4 regions of the Halomonas sp. KO116 genome follow, and region 2 is predicted to be linked to each of the others. Evidence: predicted binding sites of a transcription regulator. Region 2 holds the regulator's gene; each other region holds the start of a gene.
What was found. Region 2 encodes sigma-54, which starts transcription at its own class of promoters, with help from an activator protein. Its sites were predicted from a motif close to TGGCACNNNNNTTGCTNT; they were not measured.
Positions count from the first base shown of each region.

Region 1 (7,426 bases), 460 kb from region 2:
GACCACACCTAAACGTGAAAGGTAGTAGCTTGCTTTTTCAAGCTTTGGTTGTGGTCTAGTGCTCATCAGTATTCGTTATTTCTGAATGCTTTTTGTGCGCCCATAGCTCAACCGGATAGAGCAACGGCCTTCTAAGCCGTAGGTTGCGGGTTCGATTCCTGCTGGGCGTGCCACCTAATTTCAGTGGTAACAACCCGTCAGAGAATCATTCTTCAAGCATGTAATACTTGTTTCTACGTAAGATTGTCTATGGTGGGTGTAGCTCAGGGGTAGAGCCCCGGATTGTGACTCCGGTGGTCGTGGGTTCAAATCCCATCATCCACCCCAGTGACAATGTTTACGTTTCCAGTTTTAGGTTGTGGTGGGTGTAGCTCAGTGGTAGAGCCCCGGATTGTGACTCCGGTGGTCGTGGGTTCAAGTCCCATCATCCACCCCATTACCCGCATGTACTCTTCTTGTTATCTCCTCCTGTTTTTAGTTTCTATTTTTCGGTTTTTATGCCCTTTATTGGGTTTTTTTGTTTTCGCCTTTTAAGCGCTCTCGTTTTTCTAACGAGGCATCACTCGAATACGGTTGCCGGCCATATTGGTAAGCGGTTCAGGCATTCCTAATAAATACCCCTGCGCATAATCAATCCCTATCTGATGCAGTGTGTCCAGCGTAGCCTGGGTTTCAACAAACTCTGCGATCGTCTTGATCCCCAGTGCCTTACCCACCGAGTGAATTGCCTCCACCATTGCCCGGTCAATCGGGTCTTGATGCACATTGCGGATGAAGTTACCGTCAATTTTTAGATAATCAACGGGTAGCTGTTTCAAATAACTGAACGAGGAGAGTCCGGTACCAAAGTCATCAAGAGCAAAACGGCAGCCATAAACTCTCAAGGTATTAATGAGTGTCTTTACGCTGGATAGCTGGGCGATCGCGGTACTTTCAGTAATTTCAAAACAGAGCGTGCCGTGGGGTAGGTCTGCTGTAGAGACCTTGGTAATCAGATCCTGACAAAAATCAGCATCGGACAGCGAAGCCCCTGATAAATTGATACCCCACAGGCTATATGTTGGTGGAGAGGATTGGCGATTTTGATCTCCTAGCCATGCCAGGGTATTACGAATTACCCAACGATCAATGCGCACCATAAAGTGATAGCGCTCAGCGGCAGGTAAAAAGCTTCCAGGGGCGATAAGTTCACCATGCTCTTCCAGGCGGAGCAAAATCTCACGATAAGCGGGAGCGTCACCGTATATAGCTTTAATCGGCTGGGCAAAAAGTCGAAAGGCATCGTTATCAAGACCATTTTGCAAGCGCTGAACCCACTGCAGTTCACCATGCCTCTCTAGTAACAAATGGTCATCGGGTTGATAGCAGTGGATGCGATTGCGTCCCGCCTCCTTTGCGGCGTAGCAAGCTGCGTCAGAAGCGTGAAGTGCTTGACTAAGCTGCATGGGTTGAGCAGCGTTGAGTTCAACCAAGCCAATGCTAACCCCAATCCCAAAGGTGTGCTCTTGCCAGGCAAATCGGTAATTTTCGATATCGCTGCGCAGAGCTTCGGTAATGACAAGCGCTCTATCAAGACCGCAGTCGGGTAGCAGCAGGGCAAACTCATCACCACCCAGGCGAGCGGCAATATCGCTACTGCGCACATGGGATTTCAGCTTTAATGACACTTGCCGTAACAGCTCGTCACCCGCTAGATGGCCGCAGGTATCGTTGACTATTTTGAACTGATCAAGATCGAGGTAGCAGAGGACATGTTGGCCATCATCGCGATTAAGCAACGCGTTAAGCGCTGATTCAAATGCACGCCGATTGAGTAAGTCGGTTAGATTATCGTGACTTACTTGGTAACTCAGTTGTTCTGTCAGTTGGCGAGTGAGGCTTACATCTTGAAAGACAACGACTGCCCCTAGAGTGATACCGCTGCGAGAGCGTATCGGTGAGGCACTGTGTTGGATGGGTGTGTACGATTGGTCACACTTTACCAGTAGGCAATGCTCAGTGGAGTGCACGGAAGTTAATTGCGTTAGCACTTGCCGGGCTGGGTTGCTGAGCAGTTCGCCACTGGCTTCCTCGAGTAATTGATATACCACATGAATGGGTTTATCCATTGCCTCTTTGAGTGACCAGCCGGTTAAGCGTTGCGCTTCTGTGTTGAGAAACGTGACGTTGCCGCTGGCATCGCAGGTGATAACGCCATCACCTATAGAAGCCAGCGTCGTGCGGGCAAGATCACGCTCCCGGTTTAACTGCTCTTGGAGCTGTCTGCGCTCAGTAATATCGCGCACCATTCCAGAACGCTCTGATGCAGAGCCGCTAGCGCCTTCGCTAACCTGAATTTCCAAATAGCGAATACGCTTGTCATCGCAGCGTCGTTTAATTTCATGCCGCGCCCCAGGGGTTAACGTAAAGCCAGGCAACAGATGTGAGACGGGTTGACCCATAAGGCTGGCTGCATTGATGTTGAAAAGCTGCTCTGCTCCAGGGTTAAGGCTGGTTAAGGTCCCGTCTGCTTGCCAAGTGATCACTCCATCGCGCAGGTTCCGCAGCATGACGCGAGTGTGACCAACGGCGGTTTCAAGAGCCGCCGTTACCCGGTTATAGCTGGCCGCTATTTCACCCACTTCGGTAAACGGGTCGGCTTCAATGCGTTGGCGTATATCGCCCTGTTGTTCATGCTGGCGCATATGTTCGAGCAGTTGGTTCAGCTCGTTGTTGGCGCCATGCTCGGCTAAATTGAGGCCCATTTTTTCTGCGTCAGGTGAGACGCGTAAGGGCAGGAAGCGCCGGGTGATGCGAAAAATCAGCCATGCGCTGCCAAAACTCCAAACACCGCAAACGACAACGCCAAGTAGCTGAATGCCGAATTGAGCGGGTCGGGACAGGCCGCTATCCAGTTGTGCCATATCCGCCACCCAGGGGAGTGCGAGCGTGCCCCAAATGCCGGATATCAAATGGGCAGGTATGGCGCCCACGGCATCATCGATACGCTTACTTAGCAGCCATTCGCTGGTCAGTACCATTAGCACGCCGCTAACCGCCCCCAAGCCAAATGCCGCCGGGAGCGAGATCACATGCGCGCTGGCGGTGACGGCGACTAGGCCTGCAATGGCGCCATTAATTGCGTACATCACATCGGCGTAACGACGTGTTCGCATTCCCATGAGCATACCGGAGAGAATGCCGCCCACGGCTCCAAGCACGGTATTAGCCAATATGCCTGGTATCTGGTCGGTAACCGCCAGCGTGCTACCGCCGTTAAAGCCAAACCAACCTAATATCATAAATAGCGCGCCAAGCATCGCGAGTGGAAGGTTGCCAGAGGGAAAAGCGGTAGGAGGCTTGCCGTTTGCGAAACGACCGCTGCGTGGGCCGATGCAGAGTACCGCTGCCAGGGCTACCCAGCCGCCTACACTGTGAACCACTGTGGAGCCAGCAAAATCAACAAACCCCAGAGCCCCTAGCCAGCCTGCGGCACCACCTAATAGCCCACCCCAAGCCCAGTGTCCGAATACGGGGTAGATAATTAACGCGATCCATAGCGCCGTCCAAATATACGCTAAAAAGGGCATGCGTTCCGCCACTGCACCCGACACAATGGTGGCGGCGGTCGCGCAGAACATTGTCTGGAAGATGAACACCGTGATCACCCAGCTACCCGAAGCATCTAACTGCCAGCCGAATAACGTCGTGCCTACAGCGCCGCCCAACGAATCACCAAACATGATGCCGAATCCGATGAGCCAAAAAACACTGACGGCAATCGCAAAGTCCGCTACGTTTTTCATAGCGACATTAATCGCGTTCTTGGTACGCGTTGTGCCAGCCTCTAAGCATAGAAAGCCAGCTTGCATCACAAATACCAGAGCGGCTGCCCAGAGTACCCAGAGCGTATCGATCAGCGAGCTATCCAGATTTAGCGTTGCAGGCATGGTGTTTTCCTTTATCACGAGTGCGAGGGCATCTTTTGGTGCGAACGCTTCTTTTTAGTGCGTTATGTGTTTTGCGCTGGGAAGGGAGAGGCCGTTACGGCGGCGTCAATCGCATACCTTTCAGGTTGCCTAATAGAAACTAAGCAATTGTTATGCCGCTAATAGTTTTGTCATCCTTTTTAGCTCTTTATGCAGCATTAATTACTTATTTCAAGCTTTAAAACAGCGGTTTCTACTATATTAATGCGGTTGATTTGGTGATATTTTTCAAATAGTTATTACTTGTCAATAATAGTGCTGAATCGACAGCGGGGGGAGTGCATCAACATGGGACGTCAAACGGTAGTTTTAGGAGCAGGGATGGTAGGTGTCAGCATTGCTTGGCATCTGCAACAACGCGGTCATGAGGTCACCGTGGTAGACCGTCTTCAGCCTGGCCGAGAAACCTCGTTTGGCAATGCAGGCATTATTCAGCGAGAAGCCGTTAGGCCTTACCCCTTTCCACGGGATGTCAAAACGCTCCTGAGCGTGTTGCCTAACCGACGGGTTGATATTCGCTATCGTCCTGCGGGTATGGTGAATGCCGCTTCCCCACTGTTGCGCTACTGGATGAACTCAGCACCGAAGGCTTACCAGAAAATCGTGCCGGAATACGCGTCTTTGATTCAGCAGTCACTGAAGACCCACGGCCCGATGATTGAGGCTGCCGGGGCGGAACACTTAGTGCGCAGGCAGGGATGGCTTGAGCTTTACCGTACCCCTGAAAAGTTGGCCGCACGGTTAAAAGATGCTGAAGAGGCGCGCCGTCTTTATGGTGTTCAATTTGAGCAACTGGATCGGGCTGCGCTGATGGAGAAAGAGCCTTCCCTTAGCGAACATATTATCGGCGCGATTCATTGGCTCGACCCCTGGACCGTGGCCGACCCAGGCGCGCTGGTCGCGGCTTATGCCCAAGCATTCAGCAATGATGGCGGACGCATTCTGCAGGCGGACATCACCTCTGTTCAGCAGGTGGGTGGCCGGTGGCAGGTAAGCACCGCCGCCGAAACGTTAGAAGCAGACGACGTCGTGGTGGCGCTAGGGCCTTGGGCGGGTAGCTGGCTGAAGGAGCTTGGTTACCATTTCCCTACCTTTGTGAAGCGTGGCTATCACATGCACTACGCCCCGCAAGCAGAGGCCAAGCTAAATTACTGGGTCATGGATGCCGAAATTGGCTACCTGCTGGCGCCGATGAATGCGGGTATCCGCTTGACTACCGGGGCAGAGTTAGACCGTCTTGATGCCCCCGCCGACGTTAACCAACTGGGTGCGGCAGAGAAAGTGGCTCGCAGTGTGTTTCCATTAGGGGAGCGCCGCGATGAAGCCCCCTGGAAAGGTGCGCGGCCGTGCCTGCCCGATATGAAACCGGTGATTGGCCCAGCGCCACGCCATTCTGGCCTATGGCTTGCTTTTGGTCACGGTCATCAAGGGTTTACGTTAGGGCCCGCTACCGGCCACTTGTTGGCGGATATGATGGAAGGGCAGCCAACGGCTATCGATATGGCGCCATTTCGCGCTGACAGGTTTTAAATAGACCTATCACTATTAATGCTTAGGCAGACTAAGCCGATAAGGTTATAAAAACGCTGACTTGTTCAGCGTTTTTTTTGGTCTTTTTCAAGGGCGTCACGTTTGACACCACCCGCGACAACAGCCGCCTCCAAGCGTTACAATTGCCGTAATGGACATAGCTCAACGCGCGTTGGCCAGTTAGCGAGAGCTTCTGATCGAGTGCTGCGGATGAGACCCTATATTTGAAGAGGCACAATGAAAGAGACTCAATTAGCCCGTGAAGCTGAGCTTCGCAGGACATTCGCTATTATTTCCCACCCCGACGCCGGTAAAACAACGATCACCGAAAAGATGCTGTTGTTTGGCAACGCCATCCAGCTAGCGGGCTCGGTTAAAAGCAAGCGCAATGATCGCCACGCAACGTCGGACTGGATGAAAATGGAGCAGGAGCGGGGCATCTCCGTCACTACCTCGGTGATGCAGTTCCCCTATGGCGGGCGTATTGTCAATCTGCTGGACACACCTGGCCACGAAGATTTCTCTGAAGACACCTACCGTACGCTCACGGCGGTTGACTCTGCCTTGATGGTGATCGACGGCGCCAAGGGCGTTGAGGATCGTACGATTAAGTTGATGGAAGTATGCCGTCTGCGTACCACGCCGATCCTCACCTTTATCAACAAAATGGATCGCGATATCCGTGACCCCATTGAGGTAATGGATGAGGTCGAAACGGTACTCAATATTCAGTGCGCGCCAATGACCTGGCCGATTGGCATGGGGCGCCACTTTAAGGGCGTTTATCATCTGTATAACGATGTGGTTCACCTCTACACCCAGGGGCAGGGTAGCCGTATCCCCGATGATAAACGCATTGAAGGCCTAAATAATCCTGAAGTAGATGCCGTGTTGGGTGAAGACCAAGCAGAAGAGCTGCGCATGGAAGTGGAACTAGTGCGTGGTGCCTCCCATGAGTTTGACCTGGACGCCTATCGTCGTGGTGAGCTTTCGCCGGTCTATTTCGGGACTGCGATGGGTAACTTCGGGGTGCGTGAAATGCTAGATGGCTTTGTTGAATACGCGCCGCCCCCCCAGGCCCATGAAACCGATACCAGAGAAGTCACTTCTGATGATGATCGCTTCACCGGTTTCGTGTTTAAAATTCAGGCCAATATGGATCCCAATCATCGCGATCGCATTGCCTTCTTGCGGGTCTGTTCAGGCAAGTACGAAAAGAACATGAAGATGCGCCATGTGCGCATTGGCAAAGACGTCAAAATTGCCGATGCGCTGACCTTTATGGCCTCTGACCGCTCGCAGGTCGAAGAAGCGTGGCCCGGTGACATTATCGGTCTGCACAACCACGGTACCATTCAGATCGGCGATACCTTTACCGTCGGTGAAGATATGCGCTTTACCGGTATACCGCACTTTGCACCAGAGCTCTTTAAGCGCGTGCGGTTAAAAGACCCGTTGAAAATGAAAGCGCTGCAAAAAGGCTTGCAGCAGCTTTCTGAAGAGGGCGCTACCCAGGTCTTTATGCCGATGGACAATAATGACCTGATCCTTGGCGCTGTGGGCACCCTGCAGTTCGATGTGGTGGCTCATCGCCTGAAAGAGGAGTACAAGGTCGACTGCTTGTATGAAGGCGTCAATGTGCAGACTGCCCGCTGGGTCTACTGTGAGGATGCTAAAAAAATCGAAGAGTTTAAGCGTAAAGCCAGCACTAATCTGGCGATTGATGGCGGTGGCTATCTCACTTATATCGCGCCGACTCGGGTTAACCTGCAGATGACTCAGGAGCGCTGGCCGGACATTCGCTTCCAACCCACCCGCGAACACTAAGTATTGATATGTTAATCGACGCGCACTGCCATCTCGATTTTTCTGAGTTCGATCATGATCGAACTGAGGTGTTTGAGGCTGCCAAGGCGGTGGGTGTGGTG
Region 1 is NZ_CP011052.1:2,425,756-2,433,181, reverse strand. It holds tRNA gene KO116_RS11340 (tRNA-Pro) at 1-5, shown strand, start outside; tRNA gene KO116_RS11335 (tRNA-Arg) at 97-173, shown strand; tRNA gene KO116_RS11330 (tRNA-His) at 253-327, shown strand; tRNA gene KO116_RS11325 (tRNA-His) at 362-436, shown strand; gene amt (ammonium transporter) at 549-3,929, opposite strand; gene KO116_RS11315 (NAD(P)/FAD-dependent oxidoreductase) at 4,257-5,498, shown strand; gene KO116_RS11310 (peptide chain release factor 3) at 5,736-7,325, shown strand; gene KO116_RS11305 (TatD family hydrolase) at 7,334-7,426, shown strand, end outside.
Region 1: amt (ammonium transporter) is a predicted target of sigma-54. The motif match lies at 4,070-4,087, and genes of this name have one in related genera.

Region 2 (7,426 bases):
AGATCACCCTTTTCGGTGATAAGGGCAGCGTATTACAGGCGCTTAAAACCTCACGTCTGATCCATACGCCGCAGCGTAGTGAAACCTGGACGGAAGAGCCCGAAGCTATTTTATACGACAGCGAAAACCGCCAGTGGCTGGCTAGCGCCGATGTAGGCACGCTTAACACGTCCACTCAGGTCTTGCTGATGTCAGGCTCTGCTCGCCTGATCGCACCGGATGAAGGTTGGCAGTTAGATACCGAATTATTGCACTATGACGGGCTAAACCAGCATGCATGGAGTGAAACACCGGTAGTGCTACAACAGCCACCCCAGCAAATGAACGCGTCGCGCATGGACGTCTGGCTTAACGAAAGCCAAGTGCGCTTAACTGATAATGTGCGTGGCACGCACCCTCCGGCCACGCAACGCTAACAGGATTTGCCATGAAATCACTGCTATATAGCGCCCTTTTTGCCCTTGCGGTACCGCTCTCGGCACTGGCCCAAAACAGCCAGGCCCCGGTAGAAGTCGAAGCCGACCGCTTAGACCTTGACCAGCGAGCGGGAACCGCTGTCTATACAGGCAATGTCGATATTCGCCAAGGCGGAATGCAATTACGTGGCGAGCGAGTAGAGATCGAACGCAACGAGGCAGGCGAGCTCTCCCGCGCGACCTCCACCGGTGAGCGCGCCTACTTACGTCATCAAGCTGAAGGGCAAGAAGGCCCTACGGAAGGGTGGGCAAGGCGCATTATTTATCATGTCGCTGAACGCCGCGTTGAGCTGATCGACCAAGCCGAATTAACGCAACAAGAAGACACCTTCACCGGCGGTCGCCTTGAGTATTTTATTGACCGTGAAGTCATTCAGGCCCGCTCTGACGTTGACGGCAGCGAAACCCAGCGCATACGTATGACGCTTCAGCCCGAACAATAGGGAGCCAAGCCTTGGCAACTACAGACACCACGCCAATCAAAACCCTATATGCCCACCACTTGGCCAAAAGCTATAAGCGACGCCGAGTCGTTAAAGACATCAATTTAGAGATCTCCCAAGGTAGCGTTGTGGGCTTACTGGGCCCTAACGGCGCGGGTAAAACCACCTCGTTTTATATGATTGTGGGGCTGGTGAAATCCGATGCTGGCAAAGTGGGTATCGACGATGTAGATCTAACCCGCGCCCCAATGCATGAACGCGCTGCGGCGGGTATCGGCTACCTTCCGCAAGAAGCGTCTATTTTTCGTAAATTATCGGTTGCCGATAATATTATGGCGATACTCGAAACGCGCAAAAAGCTCAGCCGTAGCGACCGCGAGCAGCGCCTGGAAGCGCTACTTGAAGATTTTCACATTACCCATATTCGCGACAACCTGGGCATGAGCCTTTCAGGCGGTGAACGCAGGCGTGTGGAGATTGCTCGCTCACTGGCGACAGAACCCGCATTCATTCTGCTGGACGAACCCTTTGCTGGCGTAGACCCCATTTCGGTGGGCGAGATCAAAACCATTATTCGGGCATTAAAGCAGCGCCACATCGGCGTACTGATCACCGACCACAACGTGCGCGAAACCCTGGATATTTGTGACATCGCCTACATCGTAGGCGATGGTCAAATCATCGCCAGCGGCTCTCCAGCCTCGATACTCACTAACCAGAAAGTGCGAGAGGTTTATCTAGGCGCCGATTTCCGCCTCTAGCTTATTTTTCACGTCTAATTAGCGCTCTCCAACAACTTTACTACCAATGGCATGCTTATTGCACTTGCACCGGAGACCTACTCGCACTAGGGTGGAGCATTCTGATTAACGAGTGGTTCTCAGATGGTCATGAAAGCTTCTCTTCAACTGCGCATCGGCACACAGCTGACCATGACACCTCAGCTGCAGCAGGCCATTGCCCTGTTACAGCTATCAACGCTGGACTTACGACAAGAAATTCAGCAGGCCCTAGATGCCAACCCCATGCTGGAACAAGAGGATGAATTTGGCGAACAGGCTGCCAGCGAGCCCAAAGAGGAAGAGTGGTCAGAGAGCATTCCCACCGAGCTCTCGGTAGATAGTGACTGGTCTGATACCTACCAAGATATGGGCAGTCACGGCGGCACCAGCAGCGAAGGACCTGATTTTGAGCGCCAAGCGGCTGGCCAGAGTCTTCATGGGCATTTGCAGTGGCAGCTCGCCATGACTGATTTTGGCGCGCGAGAGCAACTTGTCGCAGAAAGTCTTATCGACGCGCTAGATGCTAATGGCTATTTAACCCAGCCGCTCAACGACATCCGTGAAGGGCTTCGCGCCCAAGGCGTCGATGGGCTTAGCCAGCGCGAAGTAGAAACCATTCTACTTAAGCTTCAGCAATTTGAGCCAACAGGAATATTCGCCCGCGACCTGCGTGAGTGCCTGATGCTGCAGCTGGCCACTCTTCCCGATGACACGCCGTTGCTGGTTCCTGCCCGCCGCTTAGTACGGCAGTTTCTGGAAGCACTAGGCAAAGATGACATGCGCTTACTTAAACGCCGCCTGGGACTCGATGATGACCAGCTGGCTGATGTCATTCTCCTTATTCGTAGCCTTGATCCACGCCCAGGCAGCGCCTATGGCGATACCGATGATAGTTACGTAACGCCCGACCTGGTCGTACGCCATGACCACGAAGGCTGGCACTTAGAGCTCAATCCTGAGGCATTGCCAAGACTGCGCATTCAGCCCGACTACGCCAGCTTAATAAAGCGTGCGGATAAAAGTCAGGATAATCAGTTTTTAAAAGAACACCTGCAGGAAGCGCGCTGGCTGATCAAGAGCCTCTCTAGCCGCAACGATACGCTACTGCGCGTTGGCCGCGAGATTATCACCCGGCAAATTGGCTTTTTAGAACACGGCGAAGAAGCCATGAAGCCGCTCATATTGGCCGATATCGCCGAGGCCGTGGAAATGCACGAATCGACTATTTCCAGGGTGACCACTCAGAAATTTATTCATACGCCTCGCGGCGTATTTGAACTCAAATACTTTTTCTCAAGCCAAGTCAGCGGCCAGGATGGTGACAGCCATTCAAGCACCGCTATCCGCGCTCGGCTTAAGAAATTGGTTCAAGAGGAGCCGCCAGGCAAGCCGCTTTCTGATAGCCGCTTAGTCACGCTATTAGGAGAGGGGGGAATTCAAGTAGCGCGTCGAACGGTGGCTAAATACCGTGAAGCCATGGGCATTCCCTCCTCTAGCGAGCGACGTCGTTTGCGCTAGCACAAATCAACGTTTTAGGGAAACTCTCGACAAGGGCTTTGCAACGCGGCAAAAAGGGTTACAATCGAAGTACAGTCCGATGGATAAGGAGTACGTCAATGCAAGTTAATATCACTGGTCATCACGTAGAACTGACTGACGCCTTGCGTGACTATGTCAATGAAAAGCTTGAACGTGTAGAGCGCCATTACGACAATATAACCACGGTGCAAGTCACCTTATCTGTGGAGAAAGAGCGCCAACAGGCAGCCTGTACACTGCACGCAGCAGGAGCAGATTTGCATGCGGAAGCCTTAGACAGTGATATGTACGCCGCAATTGACGCATTAGCGGACAAAATTGATCGTCAACTCGTTAAACATAAGGAAAAAGCACAAGCTCGCGCCCAAGGCGCAGGCGTGCGTTAATTCAATGACGTTGGAAACCATACTCCCCCCGGAACGTGTTCTCTTTGACGTCCCCGGGGGCAGCAAAAAAAGGGTGCTGGAGTTTTTCAGCACCTTTATTGCCCAAAATATCCCCAGTCTGGACAGTCAAGAAGTGTTTAGCCGTTTAATTGGCCGTGAACGCTTAGGCAGTACCGGGATTGGTAACGGCGTGGCTATTCCCCACGCGCGTAGCCCTCACTGCTCTGCCCCAATCGCTGGTTTTTTAAAACTCGCAGAAGCAATTGATTTTGATGCTATCGACGGCGACCCGGTGGATCTGGTGTTTGTATTGCTAGTTCCAGAAGAGGCTGATGACACACATCTCTCTCTGCTCGGCCAGGTAGCGACCATCATGAACGATGCAGATACGCGTCAGAAGCTGCGTAAAGCAGGCAGCCAGCGCGAACTACTTGAGTTGCTTACCGCTAAAATTCGTGAGCAAACAATCTCCTGAAGGCCTAAGCCTGCCAAGCGGTACTCAACGGCAGGTTGATTTGCGCTCACCCCCTTAACGCAGCTTGATCAAAGCAAAGAGAGACTCTATGCAACTTGTGATCATTAGCGGCCGCTCTGGGTCAGGTAAATCTATCGCCTTACAAGCGCTCGAGGACCTTGGCTATTATGCGATTGATAACCTTCCTGCCATGCTGCTGGGTTCGTTGGTGGACGAACTACGCGACCAGGGCGACCGAGCCCATTTGGCGGTCAGCATTGACGCACGTAACTTGCCTGGCGCGCTAGAGCGACTGCCCTCTATGTTAGAGGAGCTGCGGCAACGCAATATTGCTTTTCAAGTGATCTATTTGACCACAGACGCCCGCATATTGCTTGAGCGTTACTCCGCCACTCGTCGTCGCCACCCGCTCACGCGCGACAGCGAAATGACACTTGAAGAAGCCATCAATAAAGAAGAAGAGACGCTACACGATATACGTGATCTGGCTGATTTATTGATCGATACTTCACGGCTATCGGTTCACGATTTACGTCGTCGCATTACTGACCAGGTCGCCCATCAGCGGCGCGATAAGCTCACGCTGACGCTTGAGTCGTTTGGTTATAAGCGCGGTGTACCGCTGGATGCTGATTTGGTTTTCGACGTGCGCTGCCTGCCAAACCCTTATTGGGACCCAACGCTACGCCAATTCACAGGCCGCGATGCGAACATAGTGGCCTTCTTAAGCGGTTATCCCATCGTAGACGCCATGAGTAACGATATTCAGGCTTGGCTTGAGCGCTGGCTACCCGCTTACCAAGATAGCCAGCGTAGCTACATGACTATTGCGATTGGCTGCACCGGTGGGCAACACCGCTCGGTCTATATGGTTGAACAGCTAGCAGAGCGATTAGTACACAGTATGGGCGAAATTCAATTACGTCATCGCGAGTTAGGCTTGCAGTATACATTAAATGAGCAGCCAGCTGCTCCGCCTGCCAGCACCTCCCAGACCGACGAGCAGCAAGCAACGTCTTAAGCGCTTCTATCCATTAATGACACCACTCGGCGAAAAGGAACCAGGGTGCCAGAAAGAATTCTCACACTTACCAATCAACGCGGCCTGCATGCACGCGCGGCGACCAAACTGGTAAAATGCGGCCAACAGTTCACGGCGACAATACGTGTTCAAAAACAGCAACAGGTCGCTGACGCCGCCAACATCATGTCACTGCTGATGCTCGCCGCCCCTTGCGGTACCGAGCTAACCATCAATGCTGAAGGCGATGACGCCGAACAGGCACTTGATGCTATTCAAGCGCTGTTCGATGCTCGTTTTGAAGAAGATCAGTAGCTTTTAATCTCCCGCTACGGTCATGGCATCAATTAACCAGCTACCCGTGTGAACACTGCCACGGGTATCGGTGTCATCGCCAATTCCCACTAACCCGGCAAACATCCGCTCCAGGTTCCCGGCAATCGTAAACTCCTCGATCGGGTACTGTACTTTTCCATCCTCTACCCAAAACCCTGCTGCGCCACGTGAGTAATCACCGGTCACGCCGTTAACGCCCTGCCCCATCAGTTCGGTTACCCAAATACCCCGGCCCATCTCTTTTAATAGACTGTCACGGGATTGCAGTGGCGCCACTAAACGCACATTACGTGCCCCACCAGCATTGCCCGTGGTTTGCATACCCAGCCGACGAGCGCTGTAGGAAGAGAGCATATAGCTGGCAATGCTGCCCTGATCGATAAAACGATTATTACGGGTTTGCACACCCTCGCCATCAAACGGCGAACTCGCTGTGGCACCGATTTCCATTGGACGTTCTTCAAGGCTAAACCAATCGGGAAACAGCGGCGTGCCAAGCCGATCACACAGAAACGAGGCTTGACGATATAAAGCACCACCGGCTAAACCACTCAGTAAATGACCAATCAAACCACTGGACAGTGATGGGTCAAACAGCACTGGAAAGGTACCCGTGGGCGGACGTTTTGCACCAAGCCTGCGCAGCGTACGTTCGGCAGCTTCGCGCCCCACTGCGGCGGGGCCACGCAATGCCTTGGGATCGCGTGCAGAAGTGTAGTCGTAGTCGCGCTGCATACCGCTCGCATCCTGGGCAATCAGCATGCATGAAAGCGAATGGCTGCTGCCTTTCTGCGTCCCGAGGAAACCGTGGCTATTGGCATAAACGCGCACGCCTTCACCACTCGAAAGTGAAGCGCCATCCGACTGCGAGATACCGTCAACATCACGCCCCGCCTGCTCGCAAGCAAGCGCTAGCTCGATCGCCTCATCGGTTGTGAGTGCCCAGGGGTAGTGCACTTCCAGATCGGGTAACTCGGCGGCCATCAACGATGCATCGGCTAACCCGGCGGCCGGGTCTTCTCCGGTATAGCGGGCAATCGCCAGCGCTTTTTCTACCGCAGCCTGGATCGAGGCACTGCTAGCATCCGTTGATGAGGCACTACCTTTACGCTGGCCTACGTAAAGCGTCACGGCGATGCCCTGATCACGGGATAACTCAACCGTTTCAACTTCACCCTGGCGTACGCTAACACCCATTCCCTGATCGACGCTTGCGCCTACTTCGGCAGCATCCGCGCCCAAGCGCTTTGCCAGCGCTAGTGCCTCTTCGGCCCGCGCGATCAGTAACGACTGCTGCGCGGATGCATCAAATGCCTGTGCCATATGGCCTCCTTTCTCAACCGAATGTCTCTCAACCGAAGTCTTTCAAGAGAGTGTCATCGGCGAATCAATGTTGTACTCGCAGCTGGTATAATGCCGCCACGAATTTTATCTGTGAGCCACACTATGCGTAAGCAACGTCCCGACCCCGTTGAAGTAGAAGAGCAGGAAGAACGCCCAAGCAAGTCGCAACTCAAACGCGAAATGCATGCCTTACAGGCACTTGGGGAAACGTTAATCGCCATGCGACCGGCAGAGCGCGCCCGCTTTCCCCTTTCTGACGATATGCTGCGCGCTATCGAGGAAACCTCACGCATTCGTTCTCATGAAGGCCGCCGCCGCCATATGCAGTACGTCGGAAAACTTATCCGTAAAGAGGACCTCGCCGCCATCCAAGGCGTGTTCGACTCTATTGATCAAGAGCAGGAACAGCGCGACCACGCGTTTCACCGGCTCGAAAAATGGCGTGAACGCTTAATTGACGAAGGCGATGATGCTGTTGACCTGTTTATGGCGGAGCATCCCGATGCGGACCGCCAAACGCTGCGTCAATTAATTCGCAACGCCCAGCGGGAACGCGAGCAGGGCAAACCACCGACCAGCTCGCGTAAGCTCTTCAAACACCTTCGCGAAACCTTAGCGCTTTAA
Region 2 is NZ_CP011052.1:2,884,529-2,891,954, forward strand. It holds gene lptC (LPS export ABC transporter periplasmic protein LptC) at 1-416, shown strand, start outside; gene lptA (lipopolysaccharide transport periplasmic protein LptA) at 428-919, shown strand; gene lptB (LPS export ABC transporter ATP-binding protein) at 931-1,680, shown strand; gene KO116_RS13370 (RNA polymerase factor sigma-54) at 1,804-3,219, shown strand; gene hpf (ribosome hibernation-promoting factor, HPF/YfiA family) at 3,318-3,626, shown strand; gene KO116_RS13380 (PTS sugar transporter subunit IIA) at 3,631-4,101, shown strand; gene rapZ (RNase adapter RapZ) at 4,190-5,122, shown strand; gene KO116_RS13390 (HPr family phosphocarrier protein) at 5,168-5,437, shown strand; gene pmbA (metalloprotease PmbA) at 5,441-6,781, opposite strand; gene yjgA (ribosome biogenesis factor YjgA) at 6,905-7,426, shown strand.

Region 3 (7,426 bases), 2.1 Mb from region 2:
GTTACGGGCGATTAATCCAGCGTCAGCAAGCGGAGCCGGCCCTCTATATTGTTATCGGGAGCGGGGGTCGTATCGGGAAGGATAACTTCCAGCCGGGAGTCTTGCCGCCACGCGCTGCTTTCAACGCTGAGCGTACCTCCGGCGCGGTTAAGGCGTTTCCAGCCGCTGTTGGTATGAAACACGCCTTTAATGCGCGCCTCGCTGGGTAGCTCTCCCAAACAGGCGGCCAAGTTATCCAGATCGAAGCGCTCGCTTGGGTGCCAACGTAACCCCGTGCTGGTGTAGCCCAGCGAGGTGCCGGTCTCACGTTGGGGCTGGCCAGGCGGGGGCGGAAAATCAAAAAACGACCCGGCTATGCTGGGCGCTGCCGCCAGCTGTTGATGGCTGGTGGGCACACTGATATCGCTTGCTTCGGCGCTTCCGCTTTGAGTCAACAGCGCTATCGGTAGTTCGCCTTGCGGGGCTTCCTGCACCCATTTACGCGGCGGCCAGCGCTGCGCCACAAAGGTGTGGGCGGCGCTGAGCTGTTCGGGCGTGCTCTGGTCGAGCATGGTGAGCGCTACGGCGTCGGCCATATCGAGCTGGTCGCGGAAGGTGTCGTGCTGGCGTGCACGAGGATCGTCCAGGCGACGTGGGTCGAGGGTGGCAATAATATCGCGTACCTCGACCACCTCAAGAAAGGCTTCGCCACGCAGTAGATCCAGCAGGCCTGCCGGGTGGCCAAGGCCTGAGGGCTCGATGATGACGCGATCAGGCTTGCTGCGCGCGAGTAAATTCACCAGCGCCGCCTGCAGTACAAAGGCGAGCTGGCAGCACAGGCAGCCGCCGGGCAGGCCTTTCACCACCACATCGTCACGCGCGTCAAACATGGCCTGATCGATGCCGATTTGACCAAACTCGTTGACCAGAATGGCCCAGGTTTCATCCACAGGCTTTTGCTCGATTAGGCTGTGGATAAGCGTGGTTTTGCCGCTGCCGAGAAAGCCGGTAATGATATGCACCGGCACTTTTGCCAACCTTTCTGACGCTGCCAATGCCTACCCCCCTGTCATATTCATAAAGCGTACTACCTGAACATCGCCATCGGTGGTGAAGTGGTGGCGCTCAGGCTTTAGCGGCAGGGCATTGATAATCGCCTCTTTCAGTGCCTGCATATTGCCGGGGTGGCGGCGCAGCACGGCACGCAGATCCACCGAGTGTTCGTTGCCTAAACAAAGCAGCAGGCGGCCTTCCACGGTCACGCGCACCCGGTTACAGGTATCGCAAAAGTTGTGGCTATGCGGTGAGATGAACCCCACCCGACTGTCGCTATCGGCCATCCGGAAGTAGCGCGAGGGCCCTGGGGTGGTTTCGGTCGTGGGGATCAGCGGGTAGCGTGATTCAATCAGCGTCTGAACGTCATCGCTGGAGTAGAAGGTTTCCGCCCGCGAATGATCGGAAACATCGCCCAGCGGCATCTCTTCGATAAAGCTAATATCGAGGCCTTCCCGGCGGGCAAAAGTGACCAGATCGATGACTTCGTCGTCATTACGCCCCTTCAAGATCACCGCGTTAAGCTTGATACGCTTAAAGCCTGCTTCCTGAGCGGCATGAATACCGTCGATGACTTTGGCTAAATCACCGGTGCGGGTGAGTTGCTTGAAGCGTTCGGCATCCAGCGAATCCAGGCTGATATTTAGCCGTCGTAAACCGCCGGCGTAAAGCTGCTTGGCGTGTTTGCGTAAGCTCGCACCATTGGTGGTCATGGTGAAATCGTTAAGGCCTGGCATCGCGCCGATTTCGTCGACCAACTGGGTAATATCACGGCGCACCAGCGGCTCACCACCGGTCAGGCGAATTTTTTCCACGCCGAGTTCGGTAAAGGCGCGGGCGACCATTGCCAGCTCTTCCAGCGTGAGTACCTGGGCGCGGGGCAGGAACGTCATCTCCTCGCTCATGCAGTACACGCAGCGAAAGTCGCAGCGATCGGTGACCGAGATACGCACATAGCTAATGCGCCGACCAAAGTCGTCGATCAGTTGCTGGTCAGTGTCTGGCTGGGCAGATCGCTGTGGATTAGCGTGTCGTTGCTCGGTCATAGCCATCCCGTAAGTGGTTGTATGCTGACTACCTCGCCCGGTTGCGCGCCTGCCTGGTCATCGGCAAGCTCAATCAAACAGTTAGCAGCCACCATTGAGGTCAAAATGCCCGAACCCTGGGCACCGGTACTGCGCACGAGTAACCGTCCTTCGCTATCAGTATGGTAAACGCCGCGAATAAAGTCAGTACGCTTCAAGCGGCTTTTTAAGAGACTTTCGGTAACGGCATAAAGACGGTGTGGTGGCGCCAATGGCTGCCCATTAAGCCGATCTAGCAGCGGCGAAACAAACTGTAGAAAGGTTACCATGACCGCTACCGGATTGCCGGGCAAGCCAACAAACGGCGTGCGCTTCTCACCCAGCCAGCCGCAAGCCATGGGGCGGCCAGGTCGCAGCGCTACGCGCCAGAAGGCTAAACGGCCCAACTGTTCCAGGGCGTCGCGGGTAAAGTCAGCCTGGCCAACGGAAACGCCGCCGCTGGTGATCACCAAATCGCTCTGCTCTGCAGCGTCTTCAAGGGCCGTTTTAATAGCGTTTAAATCGTCTGGCAGAATGCCCAGGTCAATGACGTCGGCGCCGTGTTCGGCAAGCAAGCCCATCAGGGTGAAGCGATTGGCATCATAAATGCCTGCCTGGGGCAGCGGCTCACCAGGCGCCGTGACTTCATTGCCGGTGGAAAAAATCGCTACCTTTGGGCGCTGACTCACGCTGATCTCGGCATAACCCAGTGACGCCAAAAGCCCCAGCGAGGCGGCATCGAGCTGTGCTCCCGCAGAAAGGGCTGTGTCGCCGAGAGCAATATCTTCACCGGTCTGGCGGACATGCTGGCCGTGTTTGAGAAGCTCGGGCGACTCAATGATCACATGCGCAGGCTTATCATCTAACGGTTCGCGCAGCTGTTCACTCATTACCACGGTATCGGTGCCAGGCGGCAAGGGCGCGCCGGTGGTGATGCGCACGCAGTGACCGGCAGGTACTAATTCGCTGCGATACTGCCCGGCCAATACCTCACCGGCCAGCGGCCAAAGGGTTTGCTTGGCCCCAACACCTTCTTTAGCCAAGGCGAGCGCTACGCCATCCATGGCAGCATTGGTATTTTGCGGCACATTAATGGGGGCCTGAATGGCTGTGGCCAACCGGCGGCGGTGAGCCTGCGCCAGCGGAATCTGTTCGCTGTCCAGCGGGCGTTCAATCAAGGTGGCGAGTGCTTGGCGCGCTTCATCCACGCTAAGCATCTGCTCACCAAGGTCAAAGCACGAAAGCGTCATGTCGACACCTTCCCTGAGGCAGCTGCCAGCAGACTTTCCAAACGCAGCTTCTCTTCTTCGGTATTAAGATTGGCAAACGCATCGGGACAGTCCGACATATCGACCTTGCACCACGCATGGCGGGCGTACCAACGGTCAATCTTGCGTTCGCCTTCGGCAAGCGTGGCGGCCAAATCATCCGCTAGCGACGTGCGCAGTAGAGCAACAACCGGGTGCAGCCGTTCGCCATCAAAGGCCACGGCGATATCATGATCGCCAATCCCTGCCACCATGCGCGCGACTAGATCGTCAGGCAGGGCGGGGGAGTCGCAGGGGGCGACTAGTAACCAAGGCGTTTTTGCCGCGCGTAGGCCGCTGTAAATACCCATCAGTGGGCCTTTAAAGCCGCCTTCTTCATCGGCAATCACGCGATCGGCGAAGAAGCGGTAGGCGTCAGCATTGCGGTTGGCGTTAATCAGCAGCTCGGCTACTTGGCCTTCAAGGCGTTTTACGACATGGCCGACTAATGGCAGGCCCGCGAACGGCTCAAGCCCTTTATCCCGGCCACCCATTCTGCGCCCTTCGCCGCCCGCGAGAATCATGCCGGTGAGTTCGTGAGTGGGAATCATGAGCTTGCCTCTTTAGATGAACGGGACTGGGATGGTCGACTAGGTATCGCATCCAGCGCCAAGCGATTCTGAGTATTAATCGCCTGAAAGTGGCGGCCCTTGGCGCGGGCAATCAGCAGCACGCCGAAGCGTTCAGCCAGCTCCACGCCTTTTTGGGTAACGCCGGAGCGCGAGACCAGTACGCTAATGCCCATTTGCGCCACTTTGAGTACCATTTCGGACGTCAGCCGCCCAGTGGTATAGAAAATATCGGCATCGGCACTGTCGGCTTGTTGCAACCATTGGCGACCGGCCAGGGTATCCACCGCATTGTGCCGCCCCACGTCTTCAACAAAGTCGAGCACCTCGGTTTGGCGGCAAAGCGCACAGCCGTGAACGGCGCCCGCGCTGCGGTAGGTCTCATTATAGGCGTTGAGATTTTGCAGCAGTTGATAGAGCGTGGACTGTGCTAACTGCGTATCGGGAAGCGCCGTCAGAGCGGTTTGGTCGAGCAGTTTACCAAAGACCGTGCCCTGGCCGCAGCCGGTTGTCACCGTGCGGGTGCTTAAGCGCGCCTCTAAATCCTCGGGCAAGTGGCGTGTAATGACGACCGCGGCTTCTACTTCCCAATCGACCTGCACGGCGGCTAAATCAGCCGCGGCACGCAGTAGCCCCTGGTTGCGTAGATAGCCCACCACCAGCGCTTCAGGGTCATCGCCCAGCGTCATCAGCGTGACGATTTCACGTTTGTTGAGATACACGGTGAGTGCCCGTTCAGCGGCGATGGCCTGCTGACGCGCATCGCCATATTCATCAACGATGCTGATCTCGGTGGTGGCCGGTAAGCGGGCTCGGCTTATCTGAAGGGCAGGCTGAAGGGCGGGCATGGTAATCCTCGCGAAATAGTTCTCGCAAAACGACAGGGTTGACGATGATGGCGCTGGGGATGCTTACTTGTCTACCCATTCAAGCGCTATGCTTATCTGTGCGTTTTTCTAACGACGATTTTTTCGAGTGTCATTTCTTCACGTGCCATCCATGTAAGGTTCAGGGTATTCAACATTATGAACGATAACTTACGCCCAATCAGCATTACCTTGGTGGCTGAGGCCAAGCAGGTGAAGCGTTTTACGTTGACCCAGTGGCGCATTGCTGAGCTAACGCTGGGCGATCAGGGTGATAATGTCCTTAACCTGCAGCTGTCGATGACCGAGCGTGCTGCCTATCGTTTCAATCTAACTTCGACTACTCCGCGACTGTTTGTGCGAGCAGGCTTTACCGGGCAAACACCCAAGCCGGATGCGATTACCGCTAGCCAGGACGTTGCGGCTGGTTGGATGGATGGCGAGCAGCAGGTGCTCGAAGCACCGATGCCCATGGCCATTCAGGTCTGGCTTGAGAGTTATCTGGCACGCCATGGGGAAGCGCCAATGGAAATGCGCAAGAAAAAACGCAAAGGGGCTGGGCGCGCCAAAGACACGCCCTCCAAGGAGCAGCCGTAATGAGTCGCCTGGAACGCTGGTCGCGACTAAAGCGCCATGTGCAAAAAGAAGAGGACGCGTCGGCGTCCTCTTCACCAGATACTACGCCCGTTGATGAGGCATCTGCTGACCAGGAGGCAGTGCTTCATAATGAGGCCGAGCAACCTAACGCTGAGAATGACCAACCCCTGGCAACACCAGCTGAGGAGCCAGAACCCGGCAGTCTCGACCACACCTTGCCAGACCCTGACACGCTGGAAGCAGGCAGCGATTTCAGTGCGTATATGGCGCCGGGCGTTAGCGGCCCTTTACGCCGACAAGCATTAAAACGCCTATGGGCCACCGGTAACTACAACGTGCGCGATGGCTTGGACGACTACGACGCCGACTACAATAAGCTGTTGAAACCGATGGCGGCAGATCTCGCCGGTAAACTGCGCCGCTGGACGCATAAAGTGGAAGAGGCGCTTGATAAACCAGTGGATGAAAGCAGCACCGAGTCCCCGGCTGAAGTGACAGCCAGTGAGCCATCGACAGCCGCAGACGAAGAGCACGCCGCACCTTGCACGCCCAGTAACAACGTTGTAAAAGAGACTTCACTAGACGACCAGTCTGATTATTTATCTGACACTCATACCAAACTATGAAATTATTCCTTAGTTTATAGAAATCAATAAGTTGAGAATTGATTTAGTTGCTAGCGTTGGCAGCGTTGACGGTAATAAGGTTGGCAAATATTAGCATTGCACATAGGCTGAACTTAGCTTCAACGCATTGTTATGCCACAATGGTTAAATATATAACTCAAAAATATAATAAGAATGATTCCCTGACCGTGAGAGCGCATGAACCAACGAATCCAACTGGCGTCGATAGACGACCAGCGCAATGCCGAGGCTCGGGAAACGGTACGCCGACGTATCTCGTGGCCAGCTAACCTAACGCCTGCCAATGTGACCTATCACAGCCGTGGTCATGCGCTGTTAATAGGTACCGAAGCCGACGTTTATCCTGCCGCTCGCGCTCTACAGGGGCGCGGCTTGGCATCGCTGACGCTACTTGTCACTGAGTCTGACGCGAACAGCCCAGGAAACGACACTGTCGATCCTCTCGGGTCTAGCGAACCGCTGGTCACCCAGACGCTGACCCAGGGGCAACTCAGCCAACTGCGTATCAATGGCTATCTGGGCGCCTTTAACGTTCAACTTGACGATGAAGATGCGCCGCTGGATATTGCTCGCGCACTGATTGAGCGCGACGGCTTTGACTTAATCCTCGACCTTGCTCCAACTTCTCATACCCTGCGCTGGGAGCTGCCGCCTCCTGGCTATGTAGTACTGCAGTGGCAGGACGTTGAGCAGCGCAGCGATATTCTCGACGATTTTGTGGGGCTAGTGGGCGAATTCGATAAGCCGCGCTATTTCCAAGTCAACAGTGATCTGTGTGCGCACTCCACCAGCGGTAACATTGGCTGTACCCGCTGTTTGGATGTTTGCCCGGCGGATGCCATCTCCAGCATTCAGGGGCGGATTGAGTCCCATATTGAGATTGATCCCTTCCTCTGCCAAGGCGTAGGCAGCTGCACCAGCGCTTGCCCTACGGGCGCTATCGAATTTCGTCTACCGGAAACGCGCCGCCAGCAAGACACCCTATCCGCTTGGCTGGCAGCCTACCGTGAAGCTGGTGGTCAGGTGCCGGTGCTGCGTTTTATTACCCATGACTCACAAGATGCCGAGCGCGCTGCGGGTGTAGTGCCCGCAGGTCATATCATCGACGCACCGTTAGAAGAGCTGGGAGCCGCAGGCCACGACCAGTGGCTAACCGCCTTGGCTGCCGGTGCCGCTGAAGTGCGTATCCAGCTGCACCCTGATATGCCTGCCCGCTTGAGAACCTTTTTGACTGACCAAGTCGCCCAGGTACATGCCTTGTTGGACGCGCTGGGTCATGATTGCGCTCGTGTGACATTGATTGAGGTAGCCGACCACGCCGCTCGCGACGCGCTTCCGGCGCTT
Region 3 is NZ_CP011052.1:765,248-772,673, forward strand. It holds partial or broken gene KO116_RS25655 (EAL domain-containing protein) at 1-15, shown strand, start outside; gene KO116_RS03565 (CobW family GTP-binding protein) at 12-1,034, opposite strand; gene moaA (GTP 3',8-cyclase MoaA) at 1,038-2,078, opposite strand; gene moeA (molybdopterin molybdotransferase MoeA) at 2,075-3,346, opposite strand; gene mobA (molybdenum cofactor guanylyltransferase MobA) at 3,343-3,954, opposite strand; gene KO116_RS03585 (formate dehydrogenase accessory sulfurtransferase FdhD) at 3,951-4,820, opposite strand; gene KO116_RS03590 (DUF3305 domain-containing protein) at 4,998-5,435, shown strand; gene KO116_RS03595 (DUF3306 domain-containing protein) at 5,435-6,061, shown strand; gene KO116_RS03600 (4Fe-4S dicluster domain-containing protein) at 6,260-7,426, shown strand, end outside.
Region 3: KO116_RS03590 (DUF3305 domain-containing protein) is a predicted target of sigma-54. The motif match lies at 4,869-4,886, and genes of this name have one in related genera.

Region 4 (7,426 bases), 2.1 Mb from region 2:
GAAACAGCCCTAAGCGTGTGGCGTCGCTGCGTAAATCGAAGCCGACGATTTCGCGGAAATCGGTGAGGCCGTTATTGCCACCAAAGCCCATCTCATTACGGAAGAAGGCCAGCATCAAGGCAAAGGTCAGCGCCTGGGTAATGATCGACAGATACACTCCGGTAACCCGCGAGCGGAAGGCCAAGAAGCCGAATACCAGTGCCAGTAGGCCGGGGGCCAGCAGCACCATGGCAAAGGCGAACCAGGCCATATCGAAGCCGTGCCAGAACCACGGCAGGCTGTCCCAGTTCAGGAACACCATAAAGTCGGGCAACACGGGATTGCCGTAAGTGCCTCGATCGCCAATTTGGCGCATCAGGTACATGCCCATGGCGTAGCCGCCAATGGCGAAAAAGGCGCCGTGTCCCAGGCTCAAAATGCCCAGATAGCCCCACACCAGATCCACCGCCACGGCGAGCAACGCGTAGCTTAAGTACTTACCGAACAGATTGACCGTATAGGCGCCCACATGCAGCGGATTCTCCGGCGGCACCGCCACATGCAGGATAGTGACCAGCGCCAGGGCGGCCAGTAGCACGCCAAGAAATATCTGCGTAGAGCGTTCGCTGAAGGGTCGTGTTAGCCAAAAATTCGTCGATGATTCGGTCGTTAGTGACATCGCTTAGCCCTCCGCAGCCCGGCCCTTCTGCGGGAAGAGTCCACGCGGGCGTTTTTGAATGAATAGGATGATAAAGACCAACACGATGATCTTGGCCAATACCGCGCCAGCCCAAGGTTCCAGCACTTGGTTAATGACACCCAGCGATAGCCCGGCCACCAGCGTGCCCCACAGGTTACCCACGCCGCCGAACACCACCACCATGAAGGAGTCGATGATGTAGTTCTGCCCCAGGTTGGGGCCTACATTGGTGAGCTGGGAGAGCGCCACACCGGCAAGCCCGGCCACACCCGAACCTAGTGCAAAGGTCATGATATCCACACGAGTGGCACGAATGCCCATGGAGCGGGCCATGGCGCGATTCTGAGTGACGGCTCGGACCTCAAGCCCCAGCCGCGTGCGGCGCATGATCAGCATCAGGCCGGCAAACACCACCAACGCAAAGCCGAGCACGTACATGCGGTTGAGCGTTAGCGACAGCGCATCGTTAACCACCAGCGAACCGCTCATCCACTCCGGAGTAATCACGGTACGGTTAAGCGGTGAAATCACCGTGCGCACCAGCTGCTGGAGAATCAAACTGATACCGAAGGTCGCCAGCAGAGTTTCCAGCGGGCGACCCTTGAGGAACTGAATCACGCCGCGCTCGATCGCCACACCGGCTAGGGCCGCGACCATAAAGCCTGCGGGAATCGATAGAATCAGCGCCAGCCCTGGTTGGCCAGGTAGCAGTTGCTGCATCGCCCAGGTGGTATAGGCGCCCAGCATCATCAGCTCGCCGTGGGCCATGTTGATCACGCCCATGACCCCAAAGGTGATCGCAAGGCCAATGGCCGCCAGCACCAGCACCGAACCCAGGCTCAAACCAAAATAGAGCGTTTCCAAACCGCGGTTGATTTTGAGCTGCTGCTCGATGCTTGCCAGCGAGGCGGCAGCGGCGTTGGCGACCACAGGGTCGTCACCATTCACCGCTCGGCTTAACGCTACGCGAGAGCGCGGGTGAAGGCTGCCATCCAGCGCTTCGACCCCCGCCATTTCGCCTGCTTCAGCTTGATAAATCGCCACGGCCTGGGCCAGACGATAGCGCACTTGATCGTCTTCTTCCTGTTCGATCAAATCATTGAGGGTGGGCACCAGCTCACCATCCACTTCACCTAACAGCCGCTCAGCCGAGATACGGCGGCGCTCCACGTTGGGCGAGTAGAGGTCAACCACCGCAATGGCGCTGCGCAGCTGATTGCGCAGATTGTTGTTAATGCCCACACGCTCCAGGTCGCGGCGGGACATCTCGCCCAGCGCCTCACCGGTCAGCACATCAGCCACCGGCCAGTCACGGCCGCGGTTCTCAAGCACTAGTACAAAGCGGCCATCGTCGGTGCGCTGTAAGCGGCCATCCAGCAGCGCCTGCAGCCAATCACGGGCGCGCTCGTCGTCGCTTTGCAGAATAGCCGTAATGGCTTCGCCTTTGGCGGTATAGGATTCAACGTCCAGCGCCTCTAACAGTTCGAGCGCGGCCGCATCATTTGTGGGATTGCTGGCGGCGTCTGTTGATTGCGCCTGCGCGGTGAGGGTCGCCCCCACCAGCAGGAAACAGAGCAGCGCCAAGGAAAGGAAACGCCTCATGGGGTTCTTCCTTTGGTTATCTAAGAGGGAAAGATAGCGTGCTCCTTGCCGCGCCAACCATCGAACCACGACGCGGCAAGGGGTTTTAGGCTTTACTCAGCGAGTGCCGCTTCGGCTTCTTCTGCTGCGGTGCTGCCACCACAGGAGCCGTTCACGACGTTAAAGTTGCCGCATTCCATCGGCTTGCGCCAATCGGCAATCAGGTCACGCGAGCCAGGCAGGTAGTCAGACCAGGCGTCGCCCGCCACAGTAGAGGGCGTCTGCCACACGATGTCGAACTGGCCGTTATCCTGAATTTCACCAATCAGCACCGGCTTGGTGATGTGGTGGTTGGGCATCATCGCCGCATAGCCGCCGGAGAGGTTAGGTACGGTCACACCGATAATGGCGTCTTTCACCGTATCGACATCTGTCGTGCCCGCTTTGCGAACCGCTTCGGCCCACATGTTGAAGCCGATGTAGTGCGCTTCCATCGGGTCGTTGGTCACTGCCATATCGTCGCCGGTGTACTCAATCCAGGCATCGATAAAGTCGTAGTTGTCATCGTTATCGACGCTCATGAAGTAGTTCCAGGCGGCCAGGTGACCGACCAATGGGCCGGTATCAATACCGGTAAGCTCCTGCTCGCCCACAGAGAAGGCGATGACCGGAATATCGGCCGCGTCGATACCCTGGTTGGAAAGCTCAGTATAGAACGGCACGTTGGCGTCGCCGTTAACCGTTGAGATCACGGCGGTTGGTTTACCCTCTTCACCGAAGCGACGAATTTCTGCCACGATGTTCTGCCAATCGGAGTGACCGAACGGCGTGTAGTTAACCATGATGTCCTCTTCCGCGATGCCGTGTTCATCCTTGAGGAACGCTTCGAGGATACGGTTGGTGGTGCGCGGATAGACATAGTCAGTACCGACTAGCGCAAAGCGCTCGATACCCACTTCGTTGATCAAATATTCAACCGCAGGAATGGCCTGTTGGTTAGGCGCGGCGCCGGTGTAGAAGACGTTTTCAGAGGACTCTTCGCCCTCATACTGCACCGGGTAGAACAGTAGACCGTTAAGCTCTTCGACGACTGGCAGCACTGCTTTACGAGAAACCGAGGTCCAGTTGCCGAATATGACGTCGACTTCTTCTTGCGCCAATAGCTCACGAGCACGTTCAGCAAACAGCGGCCAGTTAGAGGCGGGGTCAACGACAACGGCTTCCAGCTGGCGACCCAGCAAACCACCGGCTTCGTTCTGCTGTTCGATCAACATTTCGACGGTGTCTTTGAGGACGGTCTCACTAATCGCCATAGTGCCGGAAAGCGAGTGCAGGATACCGACTTTGATCGGGTCATCGTCTTGCGCGAAGGCCGGGGCGCTGGCCCCCATGACCGCGGCGGTGAGTAGCGCGGTGGCGAAACGGCCACTTGAAAGGAATCGTTGCGGGTGTGTCGAGCGTTTGAGAGTGTTCATTGTTAATCTCCTTGCACCCCTTATGATTGGGGCTTGATGGTTGGCTTCGCACTTGGGGTTGTTGTGTTAGCTCCCCCAATACGTCCACTAGCCATTAACACCTGCAAGGGATGCGCCAGATTGGCACAACGATCACTTATAGTTAATGAATCAGCTACTTAGTTATCTTAAAATATTCCTCATTATCGTCAAATGCACCAATATAAAGCGCAAAGCTGTTATTAAAGCACCTTAACAATGCACCAATAAGAAAACACTGCACCAACTCGGCACTTACATTAGTCATATACAATTTAGAAACTTTATACTTACTCTTCAGTTACAAAAACTGTAGAAAAGAGCCTGACCATCTTTCAGAGGTACTACTTATAAAAACGGGGCGTCGACTTTCGTCGACACCCCGTTGCTCAAGATGACTTTTTAAGTATTAATCGCTTTCAGGCGAGCCTGACGTAGGCGTTGCTCCCTTCATCCCACGACGCAGGAGAGGACCCACAATATAAGGCAAGATCAAGCCCAATCCAGCAAAGACCCAAAGGCCGATAGCCAGACCGCTATCCCAAAGAATCATCCAGTCGCCATCGGAGATATCCATGGCATGGCGCAGGTTCTTCTCCATCTCAGGCCCCAGCAACAAGCCAAGAATCACTGGCACCAGCGGAATCTCAAGCTTGCGCAGGACGTAACCGCCCACCCCAAAGGCCACCATGAAGTAGAGGTCAAAGATGGTGTTACTGATCGAGTAGATACCCACGAAGGCAATCATCGTGACGATCGGCAGCAAGTACATCGGCGGCACGGACAGCAGCTTGACGAAGATGCCCACCAACGGAATGTTAAGGATCAGCAGCAAAAAGTTACCGATCAATAGCGCTGCGATCACGCCCCAGACGATGTCAGCATTCTGGGTGAACATCAACGGCCCCGGGGTGATATTGAGCGAAATCAACAACGCTAAGAGTACTGCGGTAGTACCACTGCCCGGCACACCCAGGGTTAGCATGGGGACCAGAGCACCGCTCGAAGCGGCGTTATTGCCAGCTTCGGGAGCAGCCACACCACGCGGGTCGCCTTGTCCAAAATAGCCTTTCTTACCCAACACACGTTTTTCAAGGGTATAGCTGATGAAGCTACCCAACGAAGCACCGGCGCCGGGTAGCACACCGGCAACAAACCCCAGCACCCCGCCACGGAAACTGGTGGGTAGAATATCGCGGATATCTTTCCAGGAGAGCGAAAGCTTGTTGACCTTCATCTTCTCCTTACCACCGCCTGCGCGCTCCTCAATAAAGAACAGCAGTTCGGAAATGGCAAACAGACCGACGATAGCAATGATGAAGTCCACGCCTTCAAAAAGTTCGAGCACCCCGAAGGTGTAGCGCTGCACGCCAGTATTGTCGATACCCACCGTGGCGATCATTAGGCCAATACTGGCGGCGACTACCGTTTTCATAGGGTTTTTGCCAGTGATGCCGCCTAAGGTAGCGAAAGCCAGCAGGAAGAGCGCAAAATATTCTGCAGGGCCGAACGTTAAGGCAAAATTAGCCAACAGTGGCGCCAGCAAGATCAAACCAATAGTGGCGATAAGGCTACCGATAAAAGAGGCCACGGCTGAGATCGCCAGCGCCTCAGAAGCCTTGCCTTTCTGGGCCATAGGATACCCGTCAAGACAGGTCATCATGGCCGGTTCATCGCCGGGAATATTCAACAGAATCGATGAAATACGCCCACCGTACATGGCGCCCGCATACACGGAGGTCAGCATGATCAGGGCGGTTTCTGGTGCGAGTCCCAAACTGAACGCCAGCGGAATCAGGATGGCCACACCATTAGCTGGGCCTAATCCCGGCAAGGCGCCGATCAAGGTGCCAAGAAAAGCACCCAGCAAGGCGAACATTAGGTTATGGGGCTGCAGAGCAACGCCAAAACCATCCATCAGATAACCTAGAGTTTCCATTAGTTCATCTCCAGGAATGACAACAGACCCAGCGGCAAGGCGAGATCGAGTGCAAAACTAAACAGGAAGTACACGACCACTGCCGAGACTGCCCCGGTCATGTAAGCATTGAGCGGCCGAGCCCCCATGCGCCAGCAAAGCGTTCCCACAGCAAGCGTAGTGCTAATAATAAAGCCCAGCGGCTGAAGCAGCATGGCGTAAAAGATCAGCACCACTACGGCGATGATTAGCTCGATACCGGTACGGCTCCAAGGCCATGCATTATCGGGATCAGGGCGTACAATCAGATAAAGGCTGGAAATTGCCAACACTATGGCGAGCAACTTCGGAAAAGTGTCCGGGCCAACGGCTTCGGCCCCACCAAACGGTTCCGGGAACTGAGTCGCGGCCCAGCCGTACGCGACGGCCAGGACGATCATCAGGACCCCAAAGATGCGGTCGTTGAAAGTCATTACTGAATTAGCCCAATATCTTTAGAAAGCTGTTCAATCTCATTGATCTGGTTGAGTACGAACGCTTCGAACTCGCCAGCGGTCATGTGAAATGGCATCAAGCCGTTCTGAGCCATGACATCCTGCCACTCTTCACTCTCATAAATAGTGTCCATGGCATCGGTCCAATACGCTTCAGCTTCTTCGGAGACATCCGCCGGCATATAAAAGCCGCGCCAGTTGGGGCCAATGGCATCAATGCCTTGCTCACGGGCGGTGGGGATGTCAGCCAAGTCACCAGGCAGACGCTCTTCAGAAAGAACCGCCAGGACGCGTAAGTCGCCAGATTCCATAAACCCTTGGGCTTCGGTGATATCCCCGGTAAAGGCGTCCACGTGGCCACCGATTACCTGGGTTAGCGCTTCGCCACCGTTGTTGTAGGAGAGGTAGGCAATGCGCGGAAGATTTTCGACATCCGCTGCCTGAGCGGCGATCAGCACTTTGAGATGATCCCATCCGCCTTTAGCGCTACCGCCAGCGAACTTAACGCTGCGCGGATCTTCCTTGAGCGATTCCATGAGTTCATTGAGGTCATCAATCTCGGAATCAGCGGCCACGGCGATAATTCCGTAATCCGCCCCTAGCGCTCCGATCCAATTGACCTGATCGGCAGTCAACCCTGGGAATTGCCCTTGGGCCAGACGAGTGGTCGTGGCAGTAGAGGCTGCAACCAGTAGGTGGTCATCGCCAGCGCGCTTACTGACGGTATGGGCAAACGCCACACCGCCACCAGCACCAGCCATATTGATGGTTTGTACATTCGCAGGAACTATATCAAGTTCCTGCATGACATTCCCTACGCTACGGCAAGTAAAGTCCCAACCGCCGCCTGGGTCAGAGGGCGCTATACACTCCACCTTACCTTTTGGCTCGAAGGCTGAAGCGGTGCTAGCAAAAGTGGTAAGCGTCGCTAGCGGAAGGACCAGCAACGTTAAATACTTAAAGGAAGGCTTAATGATCATGGCGTTCTCCACGTGTCAGTGTTGTTGTATGGGGCGTCTTATTGTGAGACTGCACGCCGCGAACGTTAGAAGACCGCCACCCTGACCGACAAGCTTGTGCGCATAAAAGACAAAAAGTTCTTTACGCGCATTTTGTTCATTTTGTTCACGCCTGCTAGCTCACAGCACTTTCTTATAGAGAATCTAGCCAGTCATGTGCCGTCTTCAACAGTCGATAACGACGTTCGGGCCGCCCTACGTCACCATAGCCCAGCTCAGCACTTACCGCCTGCTCGGCAACT
Region 4 is NZ_CP011052.1:356,304-363,729, reverse strand. It holds gene urtC (urea ABC transporter permease subunit UrtC) at 1-658, opposite strand, end outside; gene urtB (urea ABC transporter permease subunit UrtB) at 662-2,281, opposite strand; gene urtA (urea ABC transporter substrate-binding protein) at 2,374-3,735, opposite strand; gene KO116_RS01745 (tripartite tricarboxylate transporter permease) at 4,163-5,692, opposite strand; gene KO116_RS01740 (tripartite tricarboxylate transporter TctB family protein) at 5,692-6,144, opposite strand; gene KO116_RS01735 (Bug family tripartite tricarboxylate transporter substrate binding protein) at 6,144-7,145, opposite strand; gene KO116_RS01730 (response regulator) at 7,318-7,426, opposite strand, start outside.
Region 4: urtA (urea ABC transporter substrate-binding protein) is a predicted target of sigma-54. The motif match lies at 3,836-3,853, and genes of this name have one in related genera.